One region of the Planomonospora sp. ID91781 genome, then DNA from elsewhere that is predicted to be linked to it. Evidence: riboswitches for the same ligand, from Rfam matches in the RefSeq annotation. Region 1 holds a riboswitch; the other holds the start of a gene.
The links. Region 1 has a riboswitch for cyclic di-AMP ahead of HS048_RS16500 (CHAP domain-containing protein). Riboswitches for the same ligand answer to the same signal wherever they lie in the genome.
Positions count from the first base shown of each region.

Region 1 (5,804 bases):
TGCCGCCGATGTCGGTGCCCAGCGCGAAGAGCTTGCCGTCCTTGTTGACGCCGTTCTCCCACTTGGCCGCGGGGAAGTCGGCCTTGCGGTTCTCCAGGCCGAACTGACCGAGGTCGGCGAAGAACTGCGGGCGGGCCTTCATCAGGCCCATCGCGCCCTCGTCGATGCCGACGATGTCGGCGGCGCCGCTGCCGGCCTGCAGCTTCTGCAGCAGCTGCGGGAGGAAGACGTCCTCGAACCGGTCGGTCAGGTTCTGGTACTTGACCTGGATGTTCGGGTGCTCGGCGTTCCACTTCTTGACGGCTTCGTCGTAACCGAAGTTCTCGCCGCCGCCGAAGGTGTGGACGGTGATGGTGACCGGCGCGGCCGCGGCCGAGGACGCGCCGTCGCCGCCGGCGGCGGGCGTGGGCTCGCTCGAACCGCAGGACGTGATCGCAAGGGCGGTGGCCGCCATGACCGCTACTGCGGCGAGCTTGCCCTGCCGCTTGGTGTTCAACATTCCGGACCCCTCTCAGGTGGTCGCCCGAATCGGTGGGAGGTGCAGCCGCGGCCGGTCCCCGACAAACCCGGACCGAGGCTGGCTGCTCTGCAACATGCTTTGGGAGCGCTCCCACGAAGAGTGGACGATAGGCAACCGGAACGTCAATATGCCGAAACTCAACCGTTACATCTCGGACTTAAACCTAGGACATATAGCGGTTTATCGGGAGATAAGCCTCAGATAGGCTGTTGGGAGCGCTCCCATCACGCGAACATGTGTCCCGCCCCTTCCGGAGCAGGGAGGGGAGAACCCTCCGTTCGCGGACGGCGGAACCCCGGTCCCGGAGGGTGGAGCCGGCCGCCGGAGCGGGGTCCGTGCCCGGCGGCAGGAAAAGGGGTACGGCCCGCCGGGCCGTACCCCTCCGGAGCGCCGTCCGGCGCGGATCAGCCCCGGTAGACCGGGTAGCCGTAGCCGACGACCTCGGCCTTGGGGCGGACGCGCCGCTCGACCTTGCCGTTGCCGGTGTTGCCCTCGATCGTGGTGATGGTCCCATCGCCGTTGTCCTCCTCGACCAGGCCGACGTGGTCGATGCCGTAGAGGCTGTCGCCCCGCTTCCAGTCGAAGAAGACGACCGCGCCGGGCTTGGCGGTGGTGCCCCAGTGGCCGTTGGCCCGGAACCACTGGGCGTAGGTCACGGTGTAGGCGTCCCAGCCGAAGACCGGCCGGATGCCCGCCTGCTCGCCGACCCAGGAGACGAACATCGCGCACCAGGGCGCGTTGGCGTAGCCGCGGATCGCGCCGCCGTCGCGCTCGACGGTCTCCGCGGCGCGGTAGGAGTCCATGTACCACCGGTGGAACCTGGTGCCGCCGCCCCGGTCGTTCTCCTTGACGCCGATCTGGCCCTCGGCGATGGAGAGCACATCCTCGGCCGAGACCCGGGGCAGCCCGTCGGCGATGAGCTGCAGGGGGGTCCTGGCGGACGCGGCGGAGGCGGGCAGGCCCCCGGAGATCCCGGCGGCCGCGGTGAGGGCGCCGGCCGACGCCCGGAGGGGGGCCTCGGCGTGGGCCGGAGGGCTCGCCACGGCGCCGCCCGCGAGGGTGACCGACGCGCCCAGCAGGGCGTGGGTCAGGCGGCGCCCCCTCGTGGAGGCGGGGGAGGCGGTGGAGGAGCCGCCGGTCTTCGCGGGGGAGGTGCGGCGGTGCTTCACCGGGGAAGTGCGCTTCACGGGGGAGGTACGGCGGTGCTTGCCCATGCGGGGGTTCGACTCCTTGCTCGGCTTCCGTGCCGCCTACCGGGTTAGCTGACGGGTTCGGGCCAGGAAGTGCCCTACAGCGCGCGGGCGCTGATTCACCCCAGGGGAGGTGGGTCCCCGGTTCCGCGGGGTCGCGGATTCGGCGTCCATGACCTCATCGGGAGGAGGCCGGGCGGGTTGAGTCACGTCCCGGCAAAGTCCGGTCAAGGCGGGATGGGGGTGCGGGCGGGAAGCCGGAGCAGGGTATCGATCGGGGAAAATATTGATAAATGCGAAAAACCGGGCAGGGCTCGCCCGTCGGCGAGCCCTGCCCGGGAACGGCGGCCCTCGAACGGTCGCCGAGCGGTGCTCAGCTCACCTGGTTGAACGTCGCGGGGTCCGGGCCGAGGCGCCGGCCCGCGTCCAGCGAGGCGATCGCCGCCATGTCCTCGTCGTCCAGCTCGAACCCGAACACGTCGAGGTTCTCGGCGATCCGCGAGGGCGTGACCGACTTGGGGATCACCACGTTGCCCAGCCGCAGGTGCCAGCGGAGCACCGCCTGGGCCGGGGTGACCCCGTGCCGGGCCGCGACCTCGGCCAGCACCGGCTCCTCCAGCAGCCCCCGGCCCTGGCCGAGCGGGCTCCACGCCTCCGTGACGATGCCGTGCCCGGCGTGGTGGCCGCGCAGCTCGGCCTGGGGGAGCTGCGGGTGCAGCTCGATCTGGTTGACGGCCGGGACGACGCTCCCCTCCTGGAGCACGCGCTCCAGGTGCTCCACCGTGAAGTTGCTGACCCCCACGGCCCGCACCCGGCCGTCGGCGTACAGCTTCTCCAGCGCCCGCCAGGCCTCCGGGTACAGGTCCTGCGCCGGGACCGGCCAGTGGATCAGGTAGAGGTCGAGGTAGTCCAGGCCGAGCCGTTCCAGGCTCGCGTCGAACGCGCGCAGCGCCGCGTCGTAGCCGTGGGCGTCGTTCCAGAGCTTGGACGTGACGAACACCTCCTCGCGTGGCACGCCGGAGGCGCGCAGGGCCCGGCCCACGCCCTCCTCGTTGCGGTACAGCGCGGCGGTGTCGATGCTCCGGTAGCCGGCCTCGAGGGCGGTGGCCACGGCGGTGGCCGCCTCGTCGTCGGGCACCTGCCAGACGCCGAAACCGAGCCGGGGCATGCGGACGCCGTTGTTGAGAGTCACGAATTCCATGCATTCATGATCTCCCATCCATACCCGGACGAACCGGTTGGAACGGTGCTTTACCTCTCGCTGGGCGTGGTCGGCTGTTCACCCGGGGTTCCCGGTCCCGTAAGACCGCCGCGTTACGTTGGGGCGGTCGTGAACGGGTCATCGCCCGGCGTGGAGCAGGACGGTCGAGACCACGCGCGGGATCAGTGTTCGGCCGTAGCCTGGGTGGAGTCCCCGCTGCAGATGCTCTGCGCGGTGGAGGCCCACCACGCGGGACTGCTGGGCACCCGGACCCGGGTCGTGTCCCGGGCGGGGCTGCGCCCGCTCGCCGTCACCCGCCGGGAGCTGCACCGGCTCGGCCTGCCGGACGGGCTGGAGCTGGCCGGACCGGAGCCGGACATGCCGCGCCCGGAGCGCGGCGCCGCCTGGGTGGTGGGCGACGCCTTCTCCGGCCGGGTCCAGCTGGCCTGGCTCACCGCCTTCCCGCGCCGGGTCGTGATCGTCGACGACGGGCTGGCCACCGTCAGGCTCCTGGAACTGCTCACCCGGCGGCCGGGCACGCCGCTGCTGCGGGCCCGCGCCGCCGGCGGGGCGCTGCGCTCCGCGCTCCGGGCGGCACTGGGCACGGCCGCAGCCCTCCGGCTCCGCGCCGCCGCCCGGTCCGGCCGGCTGACGGTCTTCACCGCGCTGCCCGTCCCGGACGAGCTGGCCGCGGCCGTACGGAGCACCGGAGCGGAGCTGGTGGCCCACGACTTCACCTGGCTGCGCGGCCAGCCGCTGCACGGCCCCGGCCCGCGGGAGCGCACCGTCGTGCTGGGCACCTCGCTGGTCCGCAACGGCCTGATCCACCGCGAGCGCTACTTCACCTGGCTGTCCGGGCTCGGCTCGGCCGGGCCGGTCGCCTACTTCCCGCACCGGCGGGAGGACCCCGACGACCTCGCCCGGGTCGGGCGGCAGCCCGGGATCACCGTCTACGACGGCGGGGGCCCCGCCGAGATGACCCTGCGCGGGCTGGCCGCGGAGCAGCGGGTGCTGAGCCTGCCCTCCACCGCGGTCACCTCCCTGCGGGTCCTGCTCTCGGCGCGGGGCGTGACCGTGGAGACGGTGCGGGTCCCCGACGAGTGGTGGACCTCCCGGGCGGCGCCGTCGCTCCGCTCCCACCTTTCGATGTTCGCCCATCACGACACTGGAGCGGTTCGTTGAAGGTCCTGGCCGTGGCCGACTCGGATTCCTACCTGAAGTGGGCGGCCTGCCTGCTCGCCGGCCTCCCCGCAGGCTGCACGACGGAGCTGGCGGTGGTCCGCACGCCCATCACGCCGTCCCCCGCCCAGATCCGCGCGGCGGTCTCCGGTGCGGTGTCGGGCCCCGAGCCCGGCCCCGCATTCGACCCCGTGTCCGGTGCGGCGTCCGGCTCGGTGCCCGGTGCGGCGGCCGGCCCGCCGGTGCTGTCGGCCCGGGGGCTGCGCCGTACGGCGGAGCGGTTCCGGCCGGACGCGGTGCTGGTCGCCTGCACCGGGCCCGTGGTGGACATCCTGACCGCCGAAGTGCTCGCGGGGCTGTCCCCGCGGCCGGTGTTCGTGACCGGCCTGCCGGGGATCTCCGTCCCGGCCACCGAGAAGGCCTGGCTGTTCCGGAGCGGGTGCGACCTGTTCGTGCTGCACAGCGGGCGGGAGGTCGAGGAGTTCTCGGAGATCGGCCGGAGGCTGGGCGGGGGCGGGCGGGTGGGGCTGGCCCGGTTGCCCTTCCTGCGCGCGGGTTCCGGCGGCTCTGACGGTCCAGGTGGTCCCGCCGGTCCCGGCGGCCTCGGAGGTCGCGCGGGTTCCGGCGGCCCCGGCGCCCCCGTGGCACGGCAGGACGCGGCCGCCCCGGCGCGGCCGCGCGACCGGGTGGTGTTCGCCACCCAGGCCAAGGTGCCCAGGCGGCGCGAGGACCGCGAGCGCATCCTGCTCGCGCTGGCGGACCTGGCCGGGCGCCGCCCGGACCTGGACGTGGTCGTCAAGCTCCGGGCCCTGGCCGACGAGCGCCAGACGCACAACGAGCGCCACCACTACCAGAACCTGTGGCAGGAGCTCGGCGGGCGCTCCGGCGCCCTCCGCTTCGAGGCCGGCCCGATGCACGATCACCTGGCCAGGGCGGCGGGGTTCGTCACGGTCAGCTCGACCGCCGCGCTGGAGGCCATCGCCTGCTCGGTGCCGCTGCTGGTGCTGTCCGATTTCGGGGTCAGCGCCGAGATGATCAACCTCGTCTTCGAGGGGAGCGGGGTCCTCGGCACCCTGGAGGACCTGTCCGCGGGGCGTTTCCGCACCCCCGACGAGGCGTGGTGCAAGGCCAACTACTTCCACGGCGACGGGGAGAGCGACTGGACCGGCCACCTGGTCTCCCTGGTCGGGCAGGCGCGCTCCGGGCGGCTCGCGCCCGCGGTCTCGCTGCTCGACGGGCCCGGGTACGCCGCCGCCCGCCGCCGCGCCCGGCTGCGCGTGGAGGTGCCGCCCAAGGTGCTCCGGGTCGGTTACCGGGCCAAGCGGCGGATGCGCCGCTACCTCAGGGCACTGGGCTGACACGGGCCCCGGACCGGCACGAGGCCACACGCCGGCATCACTCCGCGCGCCGGCACCGCTCCACGCGCCTCAGGACGGCCGGACCGCCTCCGGGCGTGGGAAGGCGGTGACTGGGCGGGGGGCGCCGGTCGGCTGCCGGGAGAGGGTGATTGACTCGGTAGTGGCAGGCCCACGCACCGGGTGACCTCGGGGAAGGGACCATGGAGGTGGCGGACCGTGTGCTCGGCGTTCCCGGCGTTCCCGGCGGCCGGTGACGCGCCGCGGCTGGCGGCGCTGCGCGCCGCGGGCCTGCTCGACGCCCCCGAGGTGCCCTCCCTGACCCGGCTGGCGGGCCTGGCGGCCGCACTGCTGGACGT
Region 1 is NZ_JABTEY010000001.1:3,639,635-3,645,438, forward strand. It holds gene HS048_RS16495 (ABC transporter substrate-binding protein) at 1-499, opposite strand, end outside; gene HS048_RS16500 (CHAP domain-containing protein) at 925-1,734, opposite strand; cyclic di-AMP (ydaO/yuaA leader) riboswitch at 1,754-1,889, opposite strand; gene HS048_RS16505 (aldo/keto reductase) at 2,084-2,911, opposite strand; gene HS048_RS16510 (hypothetical protein) at 3,116-4,093, shown strand; gene HS048_RS16515 (DUF6716 putative glycosyltransferase) at 4,105-5,448, shown strand; gene HS048_RS16520 (ATP-binding protein) at 5,665-5,804, shown strand, end outside.

Region 2 (5,804 bases), on a different contig from region 1:
GACGATGTCGCTGCCCGCCAGCATCCGCGCATCCACATCGCCGCCGCCCTGGTACGGCTGGCCACCGGCAGGACTCCGGCGTTCATGCTGGGTGCCGGTGGCGAGACGGCGCTGACCCGGGTCAAGCGCATGCTCAATCCGGCCGCTCCCCTCGGCCGCAAGGAGCGCCTGGCCGGCTTGGCCGCTGTCGCTCTGCTGCTCGCCGGTCCTGCGGTCGTGGCCGCGATCCCGGGTGTGGCGTCGCTGCTGGCCCACCACTGCCATACGCTTTCGATCTTCTAGACACCGCACCTTCTACGATGATGGATAGTAGATGGCGGTAGCATCATGCCATGGCCTCGATCGACCGGCATCGTCGTGTGCGCGCAGGCGCCGTCCTGGCGCTCGCGCTGCTGTCCGGTACGGCATGCGCCGCACAGCCGTCCACGCAGACCGCCGATGCCGCCGATCCTGGGATCGGTCACGTTCACGGGCTGGGGGTCGACCCGGCCGACGGCACGATCTACATCGCCGGGCACTACGGCCTGTTCCAGGTCCGTTCCACCGACACTGCCCGGCGGGTCGCCGATCGCGTTCAGGATCACATGGGCTTCATCGTGATCGGGCCGAAGACCTTCCTGGCCAGCGGGCACCCCGCGGCGAACGACGTCCCATCCGGCGGCTCCCCGCACCTGGGCCTGATCCGCACCACGGACGCCGGCCTCACCTGGAGCACGGTCTCGCAGGCAGGCATCGCCGACTTCCACGCCATCGCACCGGCGGGGACGACCCTGTACGCCTACGACAGCCAGAGCGGGCAGGTGCGGCGCAGCGGCAATGAAGGCCAAGGCTGGGCGCCGGGAGCCGCGCTGCAAGTGATCGACTTGGCCGCTCACGAGGAGGAGCCGAACCGGGTCCACGCGACCACTTCCGAGGGAGTGCAGGTCAGCAAGGACGGCGGCCTGACCTTCGCCGGGCTCGCCGGCTCCCCTTTGTTGTCCCACCTTGACGCGCTCGGCAAAGACGACCTGGTGGGGGTCGGCGCCGATGGCCGTGTGCACGCCAGCGCCGACGGCGGCGCAACGTGGCAGGCCGCAGGCCGCCTGCCCGGCCAGGCCGCGGCTTTCACCGCCGTCGACCGGCAGCGTCTCCTTGCGGCGCTGCAGGACGGGACCGTCCTGGAATCAACGGACGGAGGACGCGGCTTCTCCGTCGTCTACCGGCCCGCCCTCAGCTGAGCCGCACGCCCGCACCTTCTCCGACCGCCCCCGTTCCGTCCGCGGGCGCCGCGTCGTCACTGATCGCAGCCGGAGGCCGGGGCCGGATCAGTGCGAGCTCGCCGCGCCGGCGAGGACCCGGCGGTAGGCGCAGACGCGGTCCTCGACACTGTCCAGGCAGCAGCTGGCGCACTTCTCTCCATGGACGGCGGTGTAGAACAGGCAGCACGTCCGGCGCAGGTAGAACAAGCCCTCCCTGCCGCCCTCGGAGAGCCGGACCATCTCCCCCAGCCCGCCCAGCCCCGGCGGGCAGGCGGCGAGGAAGGCATCATGGGAACGGTGCAGCAGGTCGACGTCGGCCCCGGGCGTCCTGCTCGCGGCGCCGAACGCCGCGGCGCACCCCTGGGCGATTCCGCCGTGCAGCTGGCGCTGGCCCGCGCGGCTGCGCACCCGCAGCGCATCGGCGAGCGGGAACAGGTGCTCATCGAGCACCTGGCCGACCAGCAGCTTCAGCCGTACGTCCGCGGTCATCTGTGAGGTCTCGGCCAGCCGGGGGCGGCGCAGCGCGACGGCGCCGAACCCGTGGTGGTCGTCGAGCCGGAGCGCCACGTTGTCCGGCCGCACATCCAGCACCTCACCGTACAGTGCCCAGGCCAGCAGGGCGGGAGCCGTGACCGTGCCCGCGTAGACGGCCATCACGGTCAGCGCCGTGGCGTGCGCCGACACCTGTCCGCTGGCGGTCCGCTCGGCTTCGAGCACCCGGGTCAGCTCCTCGGAGGCGGGGTCCAGCAGCCGGTCGGCGGCGACCCAGTCCTCGCCCGCGTCCAGGCCGTCCTGCAGCCGGTAGCGCTCGCCGTAGCCGGCCAGCGCGGTGAGCACGGCTGCAGGGCCGGGAGGTGGATGCGACACGTCGGGGGAGCTCCTTGCATGAGGGACGGCGTTGTCCGCGCACCATTGTGGGCCATCGACACAGCAGGCCGACGTAGCGGGGCGGCACGTCGGCGGCTCGGTCAGGTGATCGCCGTCCAGCGGCTGTTTACGGTCGGACGCCCGATGAGGCGCCCCATACGGCGCAGCCTGCGGTGAGGAACCGGCGTGCTTCACTCGCGTCTCTCCTTTTCGTGACCGCCTACCGGGCGAACTGACGGGTTCGGGCCAAGAGTCGCCCTACCGCCGACGGGACGGATTCACCCTGCGCGCTCGTGGAAAGGTCCGCGGGTTCGCGCGATGGGTCCCCGGTTCCCCCGGCGGAGGCGTCTGGGCCGGCGCGGGATCCGACGGCAGGCGGGCCGTCTTCCCGATGAAGGCAGATCATCAGACGTTACGATGCGATGTAGTAGATGCGTGTCGGCAAGATGAATAAAACGTCACATAACGTCCGAAAGCTCTACCTTGGCCAGGGCTGTCCGTAAGATCTTCCGGCCGCACGATCGCAAGGTCTTGCCCATCCGGATGCCCCAGTTCCCGGCCGCGCCCGCACTCACCTGGATGCGGTTTCACTTGCGCATGAGAGCCTCTCCGCCTGCTCATGACGGTTGCAGCAAGGGTGCGGGACGAACACCGGCTTCGATGATGCACGCCACTGTCTCTGCGGTGCCCTGCAGCGGATTCCGCCCCGCACCCCGGGGGACGGCAGCTCCACTCCCCGCCTCCTATCGGGGTCAGCGAATCGAATCCCTGACTTTCCTCAGGAACTATCTGCCGTAGTCGAATGTCCAGGCGACAACAGGATGACCCCGGGCTGTTCCTGCACGACCACGCCTTGACGCGTGGCCGGAGAGGGCGGCTGTGGCTTACGCCGTACCGGCAGGAGCTTCGTGTCCCGCGTCATGAGAGCCCTTTCCCCGCGCAGGTCAGTAAAGGAACGTACCGTTGCCCGTTCTGTCGCACGCCTTCGGCCGCCAGAGCCTGTCCATCAGCCTGATCGTCGCCGGCATGGCAAGCTTCACCGTCCTGTCCGCTGGGACGGCTCATGCAGCCGACATCCCGTCGATCACCGACAGCGACTCCGGCGCGGCTCCCTTCTCGCAGATGCAGACCCGGATCGCCGAGATCGAAGCCCAGATCGCGATGATCGAGCAGGGGACGATGCCGTCTCAGGCCCCGGCCCCCGAGACCTCAGCACCGGCCCAGCCGCGCAGTGAGGTCATCCAGTCGCCCGATCAGAACCTGACCACCGATGGCCGAAGCGACGCGCTTGCGGCGCCGGACCAGCTCCCAGAGCTGCAGATGCCGGACCGGTCCCAGGCAAAGGGTCTTTCCGGACCGGCCGCGCCGCTGACCGCAGGCACCAAGGTCCAGCAGCTCATCGCCACCGCCCTCAGCAAGGTCGGCGAGGGCGAGGCCGCGGACGGCACGTCCTTCTACGGCAAGTGGTACGACAAGTACACCAAGCAGAAGGGGTTCGCCGCCGCCCCCTGGTGCGACATGTTCCTGGCGTGGGTGGCCGTCGAGCACGGCGCGCAGGATGCGATGGGCATCTACGCCTACACCCCCTGGCACGCGCAGTGGTTCAAGAAGCAGGGCCGCTTCGACCGCGCCCCGCAGGTCGGCGACCTCGTCTTCTTCGACTGGGGCGGCTCCAAGAACATCTCGGCCATCGACCACGTCGGCCTGGTGACCGGCGTGAACCCCGACGGTTCGGTCTCCACGGTGGAGGGCAACATCAGCGACAAGGTGATCGCGCGCACGCGCACCATGGACACCATCGTCGGGTTCGGCCACCCGGCCTACTCAGGCTGAGACCCGAGAGCCCTGCCGGGTGCGGGCCTGACCAGAGGACGGACCGGTCGGTCCGGGGGAGCCCTTGGCCGTCAGGCGTGGGCGGGTTGCTCGTGCCGGGCGTGGGCCGGCGACTCCAGCTGCAGGGTGGCGTGGTGCAGGTCGAAACGGTCCTTGAGGCACTCCTGCAGGACGTCCAGCAGCCGCGGGGCGTGGCCGTCGGTGAAGCACTCGTCGTCGATGACGATGTGCGCGCTGAGCGCGGCCAGGCCCGAGGTGACGGTCCAGGCGTGCAGGTCGTGCACGGCCCGTACGTGCGGCACCGCCAGCAGCTGCGCGCGGACCTGGTCCAGGTCCAGGTGGGCGGGGGTGGCCTCCAGGAGCACGTTGACGGCCGCGTGCAGCAGCTTGAGCGCGCGCGGCACGATGAGCAGGCCGATCAGCACCGCGACGACGGCGTCGGCGCGGGTGAACCCGGTCAGGTGGGCCGCGATCGCGGCGGCGATGACGCCCACGGAGGTGAGCGCGTCGGTGGCCACCTCCAGGAAGGCGCCGCGCAGGTTGAGACTCTCGCCCTGCACGCCGATCAGCACCAGCATCGAGGCCAGGTTGCCGACCAGGCCGACGACGCCGAAGAGCAGCATGGAGCCGGTGGCGAGGTGCGGAGCCTCCGCCGAGACCAGGCGGGAGACCGCCTCGTACAGCACGTACGCCCCGAGGCCGAAGAGCACCGCGGCGTTGACGGCCGCGGCCAGGATCTCGGCCCGGGCCAGGCCGAAGGTGCGCCTCGAGGTGGCCGGGCGGGCGGCCAGGACGATGGCCGCCAGGGCCAGGGCGATGCCGGCGCTGTCGGTGAGCATGTGCCCGGCGTCGGCCAGCAGCGCGATGCTGCCCGAGGCCAGTGCCCCGGCCACCTGCACGAGCATGACGGTGCCGGTGATGGCCAGCACGCCGACCAGGCGCCCGCGGTGGCGGCCGGTCGGACTCAGCTGCCCGTGCCCGTGACCGTGACCGTGACCGGATGCGTGGTTGCTGCCCACGAAATGCTCCTTCGTTGCTGGGGTGAACGACTTCAGTGGCCGCGGGCCGGGGGTGATCCCCCCGCCCGTGCGATGGTGTCCGGGCCGGGCAGGCGGCCCAGGCCGGGCACGAAGCGGCCCACCTGCGAGGCATACCTCTGGTAGGCGCGGCCGTGAGCGGCCAGCAGATAGGGCTCCTCCACCGCGCGCACCTGCAGCTCGATGGCGGCCACCAGCACCACCAAAGCGAGGAGCGCCACAGGGTTGGGCACCATCAGCGTCAGCCCGGCACTGGTGGTGACCATCGCGGTGAAGATCGGGTTGCGGGCCAGGGCGAACGGGCCGCCGGTGACCAGATCGGTGCGCTCGCCGGCGTCCACGCCGATCCGCCAGGAGGCACCCATGGCCAGCTGGGCAGCCAACGTGGCCACGGTGCCGCCGATGGCGATCACCACGCCGGCGGCCGCGGCCAGCGGGGAGTCGAGAACGGCCAGGGGTGCCAGGCCGGTGATGGCGGCGAGTGGCCCGGCCAGGCCCAGCATGATCGCGGCCACGAACGCCGTCTTGGCCCACCAGGCGATCGAGCCGGCCGGACCGGCGTTCAGGCGCAGGCCGCTGTCGCCGGTGCGGCGCCAGTGTGCGAACGTGCGCCAGCCGAAGGCCAGGCCCATCGCCACCAGGTACACGATGAGCGCGGTAACTGCCATGATCACTCCTTGCCGGTGGCGTCGGCGGCGTCGGTGGTGCAGCAGCCGTCGCCGCACCCGCTGGAGGTAGCCGAACCGGATACGGGAACGGTGGCGGGGACCAGGGCGGTGGCTGGACCGCAGCAGGCGTCCCCGCGCCAGGCCTCGCGGCCTTCCTTGAC
Region 2 is NZ_JABTEY010000002.1:463,854-469,657, forward strand. It holds gene HS048_RS21360 (M56 family metallopeptidase) at 1-282, shown strand, start outside; gene HS048_RS21365 (F510_1955 family glycosylhydrolase) at 333-1,217, shown strand; gene HS048_RS21370 (IucA/IucC family C-terminal-domain containing protein) at 1,305-2,105, opposite strand; cyclic di-AMP (ydaO/yuaA leader) riboswitch at 2,308-2,462, opposite strand; gene HS048_RS21375 (CHAP domain-containing protein) at 3,069-3,938, shown strand; gene HS048_RS21380 (cation diffusion facilitator family transporter) at 4,010-4,957, opposite strand; gene HS048_RS21385 (isoprenylcysteine carboxylmethyltransferase family protein) at 4,990-5,643, opposite strand; gene HS048_RS21390 (cation transporter) at 5,646-5,804, opposite strand, start outside.
Region 2: linked by a shared signal. The riboswitch ahead of HS048_RS21370 (IucA/IucC family C-terminal-domain containing protein) and the one ahead of HS048_RS16500 (CHAP domain-containing protein) in region 1 are both predicted to bind cyclic di-AMP.